One region of the Rhodoferax fermentans genome, then DNA from elsewhere that is predicted to be linked to it. Evidence: riboswitches for the same ligand, from Rfam matches in the RefSeq annotation. Region 1 holds a riboswitch; the other holds the start of a gene.
What was found. Region 1 has a riboswitch for cobalamin ahead of RF819_RS17590 (acyl-CoA thioesterase). Riboswitches for the same ligand answer to the same signal wherever they lie in the genome.

Region 1 (7,383 bases):
GTGGGGTTTTGGCAAGGTGCGTTACCGGGGGTGTGAACTGCCCGACAAGAGCATCTCAGTGATGAGGTGTTGTGGCAATCCACTGCAGTACCTCGTTCACAGCGCCCGCCGTCTGGCGTGGTGGGACAAGTGGCCGCTCAATCATGATCACCGGTAAGCCCAGTTCACGTGCCGCTGTCAATTTGGCCTGCGCGCCAACACCACCTGAGTTCTTGGAGACCACGCAGCTGATACGGTGTGTCTGCATCAAGGCTCGGTCGCCTGCAACGGTGAAGGGGCCCCTGTCGATCACCACATGGCCCTGTTGGGCGGGCAATTGTTGTATCGGGTCGACCAGTCGCAACAGATACCAATGTTGTGTGCAGACTAAAAATGTGGACAGCTGCTGGCGCCCAATGGCCAGAAAAACGCGTGCCGGTTTGGCGGGCAGGGCCCGGACAGCGGCAGCCAGGTCGGGCACGTGTTGCCAGCGGTCGCCAGCTTGCGCATGCCAGGCTGGCCGCTCCAGTGCCAGCAATGGCACCCCAGTCGCCGCACAGGCTTGCACGGCATGGGTGCTCATCTGCGCAGCGAAGGGGTGGGTTGCGTCCACCACATGGCTGATGCGCTCGGTCAGCAACCAGTTTTGTAAACCTGCCACGCCACCAAAACCGCCCGTGCGAGTGGGCAGGGGCTGGGCAATCGGTGCATCGGTGCGTCCTGCATAAGAAAAAACGGCGTCGATGCCCTGTTGTGCCAGAAGCTGCGCCAAACGACTGGCTTCGGTGGTGCCGCCCAGCAGGAGCACGCGTGTTCCGTCTGAGACCTGGTGGTCAGTCATGGTGGATATCAATGAAGTTGGCCGACATGGTTTGGTCAATGTTAGTCGCTTGAAGCAGTGTCTTTTCGACAGGGCGGTTTGCTACGCCGTTGAACCCCGCGCTGGCACTGCAGAGTAGGGTAGCGGCCGAATGGACCCTGCGTCACAAGCCTGATGTGGAGGTCTGCACCTGAGCGTCGGGTGCTAAACTGATTTGGCCTCAGGGTTTCTTGCCCAACAGCAAGAATGAAAAGGGAACGACAGAAGGGTTGTGACACAACCCATTCTGTGGCTGCCCCCGCAACTGTGATCGGCGAGTTTGAAGTTCATCATGTCACTGGCTTAACGCTGGGAAGACAGACCTCAAACAAGGACCCGAGAGCCAGGAGACCTGCCTTGAGGTGATTGACCTATGTAATGGGCGGGGTGTCCCTGTGCGAGTGTCGTTTGTTCAACGCAACGGGTAACTCCGTGCAGTTTCGCTGCTGCGTCAATGATTGCTGGCCCAAGCTCCGCCTCCACTTTTTTGGGGAGGACGCAAATGAATCAAGCTATTGAAGAGACGCTAGTAACAACATCCGCAAACACCATGTCGGTGGTCGACATGGTGTGGCCTGACCAGTCCAATCATCACGGTACCCTGTTTGGAGGCGCTGCCTTGTCGGCCCTGGATCGGCTGGCTTTCATCGTCGGCAGCAAGGTGTTGCGTGGAACGGTGGTCACAGCCGCCGTGAGCCGACTCGACTTTGCCGCACCCGCGCCTGCGGGCCATTTGATCGAATGCAGTGCCCAGGTGATACACAAAGGCCGTCGTTCAGTCACGCTCAGCACCAGTTTGGTGGCGGAGGCGCTGCTCAGCGGCGAGCGCACGCCATGTTTGTCTGGAGACTTTGTGATGGTGAGCCAAAGTCAGTCGGCCTCGGAGGTGCCGCAAACACAGGTGGGCACCACAGACACCCAGCCAACGTTGCCAATCCATTTGGCGCCAGCGTCCGATCCTGCTTCGCCATGGCCCTGGGTCACCGTGGCTGAAATTGTGTTTCCGGGCCATGCCAACCACCGCGGGGTGTTGCACGGCGGTCCTGCCATGTCCTGGTTGGCCAAGGCCGGTTTTGTGGCTGCAACTCGCTGTGTCAGGCGCACCCTTGTGATGGCCAGCAGTGCGCGGATGGACTTCATTGCGCCAGCCCACGTCGGTGATGTGGTGGAAGTTCTGGCCCGGGTGTCACGCCTGGGCAACCGCTCTGTCACGGTACATGCCGAGTTGTGGTCGGAATCACCGGCCACTGGCGAGCGTCGCTTGTGTACCTCTTCAAGCCTGGTGTATGTCTGCGTTGATCACTGACATCAGTGTCTTGCGGCCAGAACACCGCCACGCCTTGCAATTGCACCTGTTGTCGTTGAGTGCGGATGACCGTTACCAGCGTTTTGGCGCCACTCTGGGGGACGCTGCGTTGATCCAATGGGTGCGCGACATGGCGTGGTCTCGGAGTTGTTGGTATGGGGCATGGGCTGGCGCTGATGCCGGGCTGGTGGGGGTTTTGCAACTGATACCCTTGAACGCCAAGGGCGTGTGGGAGATGGCCCTGACGGTGAGACCCGCCGCCCGGCGCTCGGGTGTTGGATCCGCCATGTTTGCCACCTTGATGCAAGACATCTCCTCCTACCCCATCCGTGAGTTGGTGTGTCACAACGGGCACCCTGCCGTTCGGCGCATGGCCGAGGTGTTGAAACTCGCGATGTGTTGTCAGCCCCAGGCACCCAGGATACGAATCAACCTCACAACAGTCACCCATTCCGGGGCGGTCGACATTTGTCACCGGCGTTGACAAGTAGACAAGTTACCTGCTTGGCACCGTTAGAATCGGGCCGTTGGTGCTCGCGCCGTGGTTCACACAGCGCAGTTCAACGGGAAGCAGGAGGGGGCGGCTTGAACGAGCTCAACCTAACCTGCGCTGCCCCCGCAACGGTAAGTGGACGAATCTATTCGGTTCTGCTGCCATCAAGGCCACTGGATGTCGTGACAGACATTTGGGAAGGTGATGGCGGTTGACTCCACCAGCCCGGATACCGGCCAACACGGTGGCTGCATGCTCTGAAAAAGTCTGCAACCGTGACGCCCATGCGCTGTCGGGGACGACGGTGAGGGCACTTTGATGGTTCTTTTAACACTATGAAATTGATTGCTTCTTGTGTGCGCCATGGCGCACCCGTGCGCCTGTGTGTGTCTGCTTTGGCTGTTTTTGCGGCGTTCCCGGTGCTGGCACAAAGCCAGGCGCAGGGTACTTTGGAGGAGGTGGTGGTGACAGCCACCCGGGTGGCGGTACCGGTCACGGATGTGATTGCCGATGTGTCGATCATTGACCGCACAGCGCTTGACCAAGTTGGTCAAGGTTCCTTGCGTGATGTGTTGGCGCAGCAGCCCGGCATTCAGCTCTCCAGCACTGGCGGCTATCGCTCTGCGACGGGGGTGTATTTGCGTGGAGCCTCCGCCTCACAATCCATCGTGTTGATCGATGGTGTGCGGGTTGGCTCCGCCACGCTGGGTTCTGTGGCCTTTGAAAACATGCCGCTGGACCGCATTGAACGCATTGAAATACTGCGCGGCGCTGCGTCTGCACTGTATGGTCCTGACGCGGTTGGCGGGGTCATCCAAATATTTACCCGTGAACCTGAAGACGGCTTGCACCTGTCAGCCAGCGTGGGTGCCGGGTCAGATGGTCTGCGTCAGGCAGGTGCCGCCATTCGTGGGCGTGACGGTGCCTTGGGTTACAGCGTGGGTGTGTCCAAAGAAAACGCAGCCGGTATCAGTGCGATCAACAATCCAGCGGCTGACAGTTACAACCCCGATGCGGACAGTTTTGAGGTCGCCAGTGTCGATGTCAAACTCACTGCGCAGTTGTCGGCTGCGCATGCGCTGGCGCTGAGCGTGCTGCACAGTGACATGGATTATCAGTTTGATGGTTATGCCTATCCTAGCCCCCTGAACCTGACTGCAGCGACCACCGATGCCTGGACGCGCCCGACGCTCAACAATGTGAGTCTCAAATGGGATGCCCAGTGGCAACCCAACTGGAAGTCAAGCCTGTTGCTGGGTCAAAGTGACGACAAATCGGTCAGTGACTATTACCGCATGCGTGATGGCGCATTTGATGCCAACAGCAAGTTCAACACCCGCCGCACCCAGGCCACTTGGCAGAACGACATCAGTGTGGGGGCCGACGTCCTGACGTTCTTGCTGGAAACCCGAACGGAAAAGGTGGACAGTTCTACCAACTTCACGGTCAAGCAACGTGACATCAAGAGTGCGATGTTGTCCTACGCACTGAACAGGCCCCGATGGAACGCGTTGGCGGTGCTTCGCCATGATGACAACTCGCAGTTTGGTGGTTTTGACAACTGGGCGCTGTCGGGGGGGTACAGGTTGAGCACCAACTGGCGAGCGGTGGCCAGCATGGGCACCAGTTTTCAGGCGCCTTCTTTCAACCAGCTTTATTACCCCAACGTTGGTTATTACGCCGGTAATCCTGCGCTCACCCCGCAGCGCAACCGTGCCAGCGAGTTGGGTCTCAAATACCTCCAAGGGAGCCTGACGGCTGGTGCTTCGTTGTACTACAACGAGATCGAGGGTTTCATTGATCCTGCGAAGAACAGCCAAAGTGATCTGGCGGTGCTGCGAGGCGTGACTTTGAGTCTGCAGAACCAGGTTGGTGATACCCGTTATGCCGTGTCCTATGACTACGCTGACCCACGGACCAAACCCGGCAATGCGCGTCTGGTGCGCGTGGCACGCAATGTGTTGAACTTCAATGTGAACCACCGCCTGGGTACGGTGAGTGTGTTTGGTGAACTCAAGCTCTCCAGTGACCGTGTGGATAACGCCCTTGTTTACGGAGGCCCCCGTGATGTGTTGGCGGGTTACAGCCTGCTCAATGTTGGCGCCACATGGAAAATCAACAAGGACCTGAGCTTGTTGGCACGCATCAACAACCTGACCGACGCCAACTATGTGTTGACCAATGGTTATGCCATGCCCGGACGCAACGCGTTTGTTTCCTTGTCCTGGGCGATATAAGCTGATCTGAAACCTGCTCCACCATGACCACCTGTCCCGCTATCCTCGTCGCCGCTCCTGCCTCCGGCCAGGGCAAAACCACCGTGGTGTCTGCTTTGGCACGGTTACACGCTCGCCAGGGGCGGCGGGTGCGGGTGTTCAAGTGTGGGCCGGATTTTCTGGACCCATACTGGCATGCGCTGGCCAGTGGTGCGCCGGTGTATCAGCTCGATTTGTGGATCAACGGCGAGGCGGATTGCCGCGCCCGGCTGGCGGCTGCGGCGGCGGATGCCGACCTGATCATTGTGGAAGGGGTGATGGGCCTGTTTGATGGCACACCCAGCGCGGCGGATCTGGCGCAGCGTTTTGGTTTGCCGGTGCTGGCGGTGATTGATGCGGGTTCCATGGCGGGCACCTTTGGCGCACTGGCTTTTGGTTTGCAAAACTACCGCCCCAACTTGCCATGGGCCGGTGTGTTGGCCAACCGCGTGGCCAGTGAGCGCCATGCGCTGATGCTCAAAAGCAGCGTGCGCGATCCTGATCAATGGTTGGGTGCGGTGATGCGCAACACCGCTTTGCAACTGCCCGAACGGCATCTGGGCCTGACCGTGGCGAGTGAGGTGGGTGACGCGCTGGAGCGGCTTGATGCAGCCGCAGATGCGCTGGAGGCCACGCCGCTTGGGCAGATGACGCTCCAAGATTTGCAGCGCTGGCAGGTCGAGTTCACAGGCGCAGAGGTGCCGCAACCCGCCGCCCCGGCTGTCAAACCGCTGCAAGGCCAAACCATCGCGGTGGCTCGTGACGCCGCCTTCTGTTTTATTTACGCCGCCAACCTGGACTGCCTGTCTGATCTGGGGGCCGAGCTGGTGTTTTTTTCACCGCTGGCAGACGCTGCGCTGCCCGACTGTGACGCTTTATGGATTCCTGGCGGTTACCCCGAGTTGCATGCGCAGACGATTGCGGCCAACACCGCGTTGCGCGACAGCCTGGCGGCCCACATCGCGGCGGGCAAACCGGTCTGGGCCGAATGTGGCGGCATGATGGCCTTGTTTGACACCCTGATCACCTCGGACGGCCAGCAGTTTGCGCAGTGGGGCCTGTTGCCCGGCACCGTGACCATGCACAAACGTTTGGCGGCACTCGGGCCGCAGCAGCTCAAGCTGGCCAGCGGCACCCTGCGCGGCCACACCTTCCATTACTCGACCACCGAGACCACCTTGCAGCCGGTGGCCCGCACCGCCCGGCCCGATACCGACCCGCTACCTGACGCGGGTGAGGCGCTGTGGCAACTCGGTAGTGTGCGCGCCAGTTATTTCCACGCCTGGTTTGCGTCCTGCCCGGAGGCAACGGTGGAGCTGTTTTCCAGGCCAGCCCCTGTGATGGAGCATCAGCCATGACGGCACACACCATCGCCCGCAGTGAACTGATCCTGGGTGGCCAGAAAAGTGGCAAAAGCCGCCGCGCCGAGTTGCTGGCGCGGGATTGGCTGGGCCAATCCGGACAGCATCAGGCGGTGATGATCGCCACGGCGCGTGTCTGGGACGAGGAAATGCGCCAACGTATTGCCCGCCACCAGGCGGACCGGGCCCAGCATTTGAGCGCCATGCGCACGGTGGAAGAATCGCGCCAACTGGCCCAAGCCATCGTCCAACACAGCCGGGCCGACACCCTGATCGTGGTGGATTGCCTGACGCTGTGGCTGACCAATTGGCTCATGCCCGCCGAATTGCTGCAGACCGACGGCGCGAGCGAGGCAGGGTCTGATACCAGCCATTCTGAAGAAAATCAAGCTCTAGCCCAGACCTATGAAGGGCAGGTAGCTATGCTTTTGGATGCAATCCAAAACGCTCCGGGGCCGCTGGTGTTTGTTGGCAATGAGATCGGCCTGGGTGTGATTCCGATGGGGCGGGAGGTGCGGGCCTTTGTTGATGCCCTGGGCCTGCTCAACCAGAGTGTGGCGCGGGTGTGCCAGCGCGTCACCCTGATGGCCGCCGGTCTGCCACTGTGCTTGAAGGATGTCGCTTGAAGCTGGTTCGGCGGCTGTGCACTTCATCTGCCACGCTGCTGGTGTGGCTGCTGATGGTCTGTCCGGCCCAAGCCTATGAGGTGACCGATGACCGCGGGGTGGTGGTGAGTTTTGCCCAGGCGCCCCAACGGGTGGTCAGCCTGTTGCCCTCGCTGACCGAAACCGTGTGTGAACTCGGCCAATGTGCGCGGCTGGTGGGTGTGGACCGTTATTCCAACTTTCCCGTCAGCCTGCAGCAACTGCCACAGGTGGGCGGCGGCATCGACCCCAACATTGAAGCCATTGTGGCCTTGCGCCCGGATGTGGTGTTGATGGCGGTGTCATCGCGTGCCAGTGACCGGCTGCGTACATTGGGCATCAAGGTGCTTTCGCTGGAGCCCAAAACCCATGCCGATGTGCAGCGTGTTGTGCTCAAGATTGGCCAGGTGCTGGGTGTGCCTGACGCCAGCAAAATCTGGCGCGCTATTGACGCCGGGGTGTCGGCGGCCGCACAGTCGGTGCCCG
Region 2 (7,383 bases), 1.2 Mb from region 1:
GAAAGTCGGGGTCCACCAGTGGCAGGGCCAGCGGGTCCTTGCTGGCGAGCCGGATGCTGCCCGCGCTCTTAGGCCGCAGCAGGCACACATGGCAGGAGAAACCATGCCCCCAGCTCAGCGTGCGGCCGTGGTTGATGAGTTTGCCCACCACAAAATGCAGTTGCAGATCGGGCGTGGCCTCTTCTGGCTGGCTCTTGATGAAGCCACCGGCCTCGGCAAAGTTGGTGGTCAACAGGCCGGTGCGGTGTTGGCGCCATTGCAGCATGCCTTGTCCTATCTTGATACCGCCCCCCAGCGACAGGCCAAACAGCTCGGTGTTGTTGTGTACATGCACCACCTGCACGATGTCCGGGTGGTCATGCAGGTGCTGGCCGACGCCGGGCAGTTCGTGCAAGGGCGCGATGCCGGTGTCAACCAGGTGTTGGTGCGGCCCGATGCCCGAGAGCATCAGGATCTGTGGCGACTGGATGGCCCCGGCGCAGAGCAGCACCTCGCGCTGGCAATTGAGCTGTTTGAGCTGGCCGTCCTGCATGAACTGCACACCCACAGCGCGTTTTTTCTCCAGCAGGATACGTGTCACCTGGGCGCCGGTGAACACCTGCACATTGGGGCGCGCCAGGGCCGGTGTCAGATAGGCCTTGGCAGCACTGCATCGTTCACCGCCTTGGTGTGTGACTTGGTACAAACCCACACCTTCCTGGCTGGCCCCATTGAAGTCCGGGTTGATGTGGTGTCCGGCCTGGGCGGCAGCCTGCACAAAACGCAGGCCAAACGGGTTGGGGCTGTGTAAATCCATCACATTGAGCGGGCCGTCTCCACCATGCAGTTCGTCAGCCCCACGTTCGTTGCCCTCAGACTTCTTGAAGTAGGGCAACACATCCTGCCAGGCCCAGCCCGGGTTGCCAAGCGCTGCCCAGCGGTCATAGTCTTGGCGCTGGCCGCGGATGTAACACATGGCGTTGATCGAGCTGGAGCCACCCAGCACCTTGCCGCGCGGCTGGTATCCACGGCGCCCGTTCAGCCCAGGTTGCGGTGTGGTGTTCAGGCCCCAGCCCGCCAGGCTGAACTTGGCCAGCACGCCCAGGCCGGCCGGGCAGTGGATCAGCACGCTGCTGTCTGGTGGACCGGCCTCCAGCAGGGCCACGGTGGTGTTGGGGTCTTCCGACAGGCGTGCGGCCAGCACACACCCTGCCGAGCCGCCGCCGATGATGAGGTAGTCAAACATATGAGGTCTCCCGGCGCAACCAGAGTCTCTTCGCTGTTATTTTGGGCAGGCCGTGGACGCAGGTTAGCGCAAAAGCAACGGGGGGTTTAGAGGTGTTTGCCAAAGCGCACGCAGGGCGGATTCTTTCGGGCATGATAGTGGGCTGAATAATACGGGAGCGGGCATCGTGCAGGAACAAACATCGTCTGACGGACACCCCTATCAAGCTCTGACGCCCGATCTGGTGCAGGATGCACTGGTCAGCATTGGCCTGTATGGGGATGGCCGACAGATGGCCCTGAGCTCCTACGAAAACCGGGTTTACCAGCTGCATCTGGACGATGGCAGCACCGTGGTGGCCAAGTTTTACCGTCCCGGACGCTGGAGCGAGGCGCAGATTCTGGAAGAGCATGCGTTCTCTGCCGAGTTGATGGACGCAGAAATTCCGGTGGTGGGGCCGCTGGTGATTCAGGGGCGCACCTTGCACCACTTTGGCGGGTTTGCCTTCAGTGTGAGCCCAAGCCGGGGTGGGCGCAGCCCCGAGCTCGACGACCCCGATGTGCTGGAGTGGGTAGGCCGCTTCCTGGCGCGTATCCACACTGTGGGCGCGGCCCGGCCCTTTGCCGTGCGCCCGGCGCTCGATCTGCAGAGTTTTGGCCTTGAGCCCCGCGACTGGCTGCTCAGCCACGACAAGGTGCCGCTGGATGTGCAGTCGGCCTGGGAAAAGGCGTCCGCAGACGCACTCAAGTTAATAGCTACCTTCCCTTTGAATATAAGGGCTACAGGCCAAAATGATTCAGAAGATGCGGCTGAGGACGCGCAGCCTAACCACACCCTGCGCAGCCTGCGCTTACATGGCGACTGCCACCCCGGCAACATCCTTTGGACACCGCTGGACGCTCCGGCTGCCAGCTTGCCGGGGCCACATTTTGTCGACCTGGACGACGCCCGCATGGGGCTGGCGGTGCAAGACCTCTGGATGTTGCTCAGCGGCGACCGCCAGCAGCGCACCCGCCAACTCGGTGCGTTGGTGGATGGTTACGAACAGTTTCGCGCCTTTGATCGGCGTGAGCTGGCGCTGATCGAACCCTTGCGCACGCTGCGCCTGATCCACTACAGCGCCTGGCTGGCGCGGCGCTGGGACGACCCGATTTTTGCCATCAACTTCCCCTGGTTCGGCTCCAGCGATTACTGGCAGGGCCAGGTGTTGATGCTGCAGGAGCAGATCGAGGCGATGCAGGAGGAACCGCTGGTGGTGTAGCCAGCACCGCTTAGCGCTGGACTGCGTTTACTCGATGTGAAGTTTTTGCGCCACGTTGGTGGCCAGCTTCTTGGGCAGCGTCAGTGTCAGCACACCGTTGTCAAACTTGGCTTTGGCCTGCGTTTGGTCGATGTCCTGTGGCAGCTGGAAACTGCGTGACACTGCGCCAAAATAGCGTTCACTGCGCAGCACGGTGTCGTTGTCACCGCTGCTGTCCTGCTGTTTCACCTCGGCTTCCAGTGTCACCAGGTTGCCGTCCAGCGAGACGTGGATGTCTTCCTTGGGCACACCCGGGATCTCGGCATGCACGGTGTAGCCATCCTTGTTTTCCTTCACATCCACCTTGATCTGCGCGGCAGACGGCAGCGGGTCGCCGTGCAGGGGTCGGACGTAAAAAGCCGGAGCAAGGTCGCGGAAAAAGTCGTTCAAAAGAAAGCTGCGGTTGGTCAAGGCATTCATGGCATCCTCCTTCAGGTTTGAACTCGGACTGAGCGTCCGGCGTGTGAACACCGGGGCTCATCCGTACTGAAGATGCGGTGCAGCGGGCGACTTTTCAAGCCCTGTGCGGGCGCAGCTGAGGGGCTTATTTGCCCTTGATGGCCAGCAGCTCCACCTCAAACAGCAGTGTGGCGTTGGGTGGGATCACACCACCGGCGCCACGCGTGCCGTAGGCAATGGCGGCAGGGCAGGTGAGTTTGGCCTTGCCGCCGACCTTCATGCGTTGGACACCTTCGGTCCAGCACGGGATGACATTGCCCAGTGGGAATTCAATGGCCTGGTTGCGTTTGTAGGAGCTGTCGAATTCGCGCCCGTCCGGGAACGTGCCGCGGTAGTTGACCTTGACCACGTCGCTGGCCAGCGGGCTGGCCCCGCTGCCGTCCTGGAGCGAGCGGTACACCAGTCCGCTGGTCGTGACAACGGCGCCGCTTTCTTTGGCGGCAGCTTCCAGGGTGGCGTCTGCGGCCCAGGCCACCGACAAGTTGACCAACAGGGCGCAGGCTGCGGTGATGTGTAAAACAGTTTTCATGGATGCGTGTTGTGGGGTAAGAGCAAAGGGCCGCCATTGTCGCCGCCGTCGCGTTCACCTGACCGTGCCTCTGGTATGGGCTGGTGTTGTGGACTTGAGACTGGCATCATGGCTGGCATGCATCCCAAGCTGCCACCGCTGATCCAGGCGCTGCTGGCGCCGCAACGTTACCCGGGCGAGGTGGCGCGGGTGGAGCTGGTCGAAACCCACATCTCCTGGGTGTTGCTGGCGGGTGACTTCGCCTACAAGATCAAGAAACCGGTCAAGCTGGCGTTTCTGGACTTCAGCACCTTGGCGTTGCGCCAGCAGGCCTGCCAAGATGAGTTGCGCCTGAACCGTCGCCTGGCACCCGACATCTACCTGGATGTGGTGAGTCTCAACGCTTCACCGCAAGGCCCGCAGTGGGGCGGCACGGGTGAGGTGCTGGATTTCGCGGTGCGCATGTGTCGCTTTGATCAAACCGGGCGGCTGGATCAGGTGTGTGTGCGTGGGGAACTGCGGCCCGCCCACCTGTCCGATCTGGCGCAGCGCCTGGTGGCTTTTCATGAGGCCGCTGCTTTTGCCGCACCGGACACCCGTTTTGGTGAGCCCGATCAGGTGATGGCGCCGATGCGCGACAACTTCAGTGATCTGGCCCACATGCTCACGGCGCCACCCGACGCGAATGTTCTGACCCGTTTGGCACAACTGCAAACCTGGACCCAGGCGCAATTCACGCGGCTGGCACCGTTGATGCAAGCGCGCAAACTGGGCGGCTGGGTGCGTGAATGCCATGGCGACTTGCACCTGGCCAATCTGGTGTTGATCAACGGGGCTGTGCGCCTGTTTGACTGCCTGGAGTTCAACGAGGACCTGCGTTGGATCGACGTGGTCAGCGACATCGCCTTCACCTACATCGACCTGCTGGAACATGGCCAGCCCGGCTTGGCGAACTGGCTGGTCGACGAGGTGTTCAGCCACAGCGGCGACTACCAGGGCGCGCTGTTGCTGCGGTTTTACGCCGTCTACCGCTGTCTGGTGCGCGCCAAGGTGGCCGCCATCCGGGCCAAGCAGTTACATGCCAACACCTCTGAGGTGCTAGCCGACATCACGCTGGCCGAACGACTGGCGGCGCTGCACCCTGTGCAATTGAGCATCACGCACGGCCTGTCTGGCTGTGGCAAAACGTATTTCACCGACCAGTGGCTGCAAACAAATGGACAAACCCCTACGCTGCGCCTGCGGGCCGATGTGGAGCGCAAACGCCTGTTCAAGTTGGGGCGTTTGGCGCAGTCCAACTCAGGCATCAACGCGGGCATCTATGCGCCCGAGGTTCACGCCCAGGTCTATGCCCATCTGCGCGAGCTGGCGGCGAGTTTGCTGGCTGCGGGTTGGTCGGTGATGGTGGATGCTACCTTCCTCAAACGTGCTGACCGCGATGTGTTTCGCGCCCTGGCGGTTGAGCAAAATGTGCGCTTTGCCATCCTGGCGCCGCAGGCCAGTCCCGAGCAATTGCGCGCACGGATTCTGGCGCGCAACGCCGCTGGCACCGATGCCTCTGAGGCGACGCTGGCCGTGCTAGCCCACCAGCAACACGAGTTGGAGTCCTTGACAGATGATGAGAGAGTCTTTGTGCTCTAGCCCTTGATATAAAAGGGCTGATAGCTATGGTTTAAAGAGTATCTCACGGGCTCGGCAGGTGCTTTTTCCACCAGCACCAACAGGCAAACAGATGTCATGTGTGTGTGAAATCTGTCGTTAGAATCATCCCGTTGGTGCTCGCGGCGTGGTTCACACGACGCAGTTCAACGGGAAGCAGGAGGGTTCAGGCTGACAACAGCCCACCTAACCTGCGCTGCCCCCGCAACGGTAAGTGGACGAATCGTCAAGATTCCGCTTCCATCACGGCCACTGAGTGTTTCAAAGACGCTTGGGAAGGCGATGGAGGTCGCATCCACCAGCCCGGATACCGGCCAACAAGGTGGTGGCACGTTCGCGTGTTGCCGTGATGCTCAAGCACTGTCGGGGACGATGGTGAGAGTTGTTTGCCGGATGTTCCTGCCATGATTTTCCGCTACTGCTGTGCACGCCTAAGTGTCCGCACCCAAGGTGCAACCAGGCTGGGTGTCCTGCGTCCGTGTCAGGAGGTACAGCCCGTTTAGCTGCTGTGTTTTTCGCGTTTGTCTGTTGTTCAATCCGTCGTTTTAAAGGAGTTACTCCATGCACATCGAACCTGGCCTTGTTGAAGGCGCCAAAATTTTCCTCAGCTACGCCACCGCCGCCGGTGCCTTGGCGTATGCCGCCAAACTGGCCGTCAGCACCATCAAACGTGATGGCCTGACCGCTTTGGCACTGCGTTCGGCCATGGCCGTTGCTTTGGTGTTCTGCTTTTTTGAAGTGTTGCCGCACCACCCGGTGGGTGTCTCCGAGGTGCACCTGATTTTGGGCACCACCTTGTTGCTGGTCTTTGGTGTGGCGCCTGCGGCCATTGGCTTGGCCGGTGGCCTGTTGGTGCAAGGTCTGTTTTTTGCACCGTTTGACCTGCCGCAGTACGGCATGAACGTCACCACCCTGCTGGTGCCGCTGTTTGCCACCGCTGCCCTGGCGCGCAAGATCATTCCTGAGAGCACTGCCTATGTGAACATTGGTTATGCCCAGGCCTTCAAGCTGTCGGTGGCTTACCAAGGTGGCATCGTGGTGTGGGTCGGCTTCTGGGCCTTGTATGGCCGGGGTGTGGGTGCTGAGAACCTGGCCAGTGTGGCCAGCTTTGGCGCAGCCTACATGACCATTGTGTTGGCCGAACCCCTGATCGACCTGGGCGTGTTGGCATTGGCCAAGATGATGCACCGCCTGCAAGGCTCGGTCGCTGTCGACAAACGCCTGTACAGCGCGGCCTGATCCATGGTGCAGCCCAAGCCCGGATGCGTCTGGTTTGTGGGGGCCGGTCCTGGTGACCCGGACCTGATCACCGTCAAGGGCCGCGGGCTGATCGAGCGCGCGGGCGCCATTTTGTTCGCTGGCTCCCTGGTCAGCGAAGCTGCTACCCGCTGGGCACCAGCGGATTGCGTCATTGTGGACAGCAAGGACATGACCTTGGAGGAGATGTCGGCCTGGCTGATCACCCAGGCGGCGCGCTGCGAGACCGTGGTGCGCTTGCAAACCGGTGACCCCGGGCTGTATGGCGCCTTGATCGAGCTGGTGCAGCCGCTGGATGCTGCGGGTGTGCCGGTGCAGGTGGTGCCGGGGGTGTCCTCGGCCATGGCCTCTGCGGCAGCGGCAGTCGAGAGCCTGACCCTGCCCGAAGTCACCCAGACCGTGATTCTGACCCGCATGGAAGGGCGCACGCCCATGCCTGAGGGTGAGTCGCTGCAGGAACTGGCGGCGCACCACAGCACCTTGTGCATCTTCTTGAGCATCACCTTGATGGGGCAGGTCACCGCTGCGCTGCGTGCAGCGGGCTGGTCGCCGGATGCGCCGGTAGTGGTGGTCCACAAAGCCAGCTGGCCCGGTGAAGAAAAAATTGTGCGTGGCACGGTTGACACCATCCAGGCCCTGTGCCGCGAGGCGAAGCTGGTCAGCCAGTCGATGATCATCGCCAGCCCGACACTGGGCGCCCGGCATTGGACCACCCTGGCCAAGTCCAAACTCTACGACGCCAGCTTCACCCACCGTTTCCGGCAGGCCAGCGTGCCTGCTTCTCAACTTACCCTGGATACCCCATGACCTCTGACACCATTTTGCTGGTGGGCCACGGCTCACGCGAGGCCTCCGGTAACGACGAAATCCTGGCTTTTGCCCAGCAGTGGCGCCAACGTCAGCCGAGCTGGTCGATCGAGGTCTGTTTTATTGAACTGGCCGACATCACGCTGGCGCAAGGTTTGGCCACCGCCGCCGCCAAGTCGGGCCGGGTGA

Region 2: it holds a riboswitch for cobalamin, as region 1 does, so the genes downstream of both, RF819_RS11880 (energy-coupling factor ABC transporter permease) here and RF819_RS17590 (acyl-CoA thioesterase) in region 1, are expected to answer to the same signal.

The regions. Positions count from the first base shown of each region.
Region 1 covers NZ_MTJN01000002.1:3,768,897-3,776,279, reverse strand. Annotated here, with positions in the region: partial or broken gene RF819_RS21795 (IS5/IS1182 family transposase) at 1-31, shown strand, start outside; gene RF819_RS17595 (cobalt-precorrin-6A reductase) at 56-820, opposite strand; cobalamin riboswitch at 1,006-1,212, shown strand; gene RF819_RS17590 (acyl-CoA thioesterase) at 1,341-2,144, shown strand; gene RF819_RS17585 (GNAT family N-acetyltransferase) at 2,125-2,628, shown strand; cobalamin riboswitch at 2,656-2,892, shown strand; gene RF819_RS17580 (TonB-dependent receptor domain-containing protein) at 2,973-4,874, shown strand; gene RF819_RS17575 (cobyrinic acid a,c-diamide synthase CobB) at 4,898-6,250, shown strand; gene RF819_RS17570 (bifunctional adenosylcobinamide kinase/adenosylcobinamide-phosphate guanylyltransferase) at 6,247-6,879, shown strand; gene RF819_RS17565 (ABC transporter substrate-binding protein) at 6,933-7,383, shown strand, end outside.
Region 2 covers NZ_MTJN01000002.1:2,539,480-2,546,862, forward strand. Annotated here, with positions in the region: gene RF819_RS11855 (GMC family oxidoreductase) at 1-1,225, opposite strand, end outside; gene RF819_RS11860 (serine/threonine protein kinase) at 1,392-2,465, shown strand; gene RF819_RS11865 (Hsp20/alpha crystallin family protein) at 2,493-2,924, opposite strand; gene RF819_RS11870 (FKBP-type peptidyl-prolyl cis-trans isomerase) at 3,049-3,492, opposite strand; gene RF819_RS11875 (bifunctional aminoglycoside phosphotransferase/ATP-binding protein) at 3,601-5,112, shown strand; cobalamin riboswitch at 5,228-5,463, shown strand; gene RF819_RS11880 (energy-coupling factor ABC transporter permease) at 5,692-6,369, shown strand; gene cobM (precorrin-4 C(11)-methyltransferase) at 6,373-7,194, shown strand; gene RF819_RS11890 (sirohydrochlorin chelatase) at 7,191-7,383, shown strand, end outside.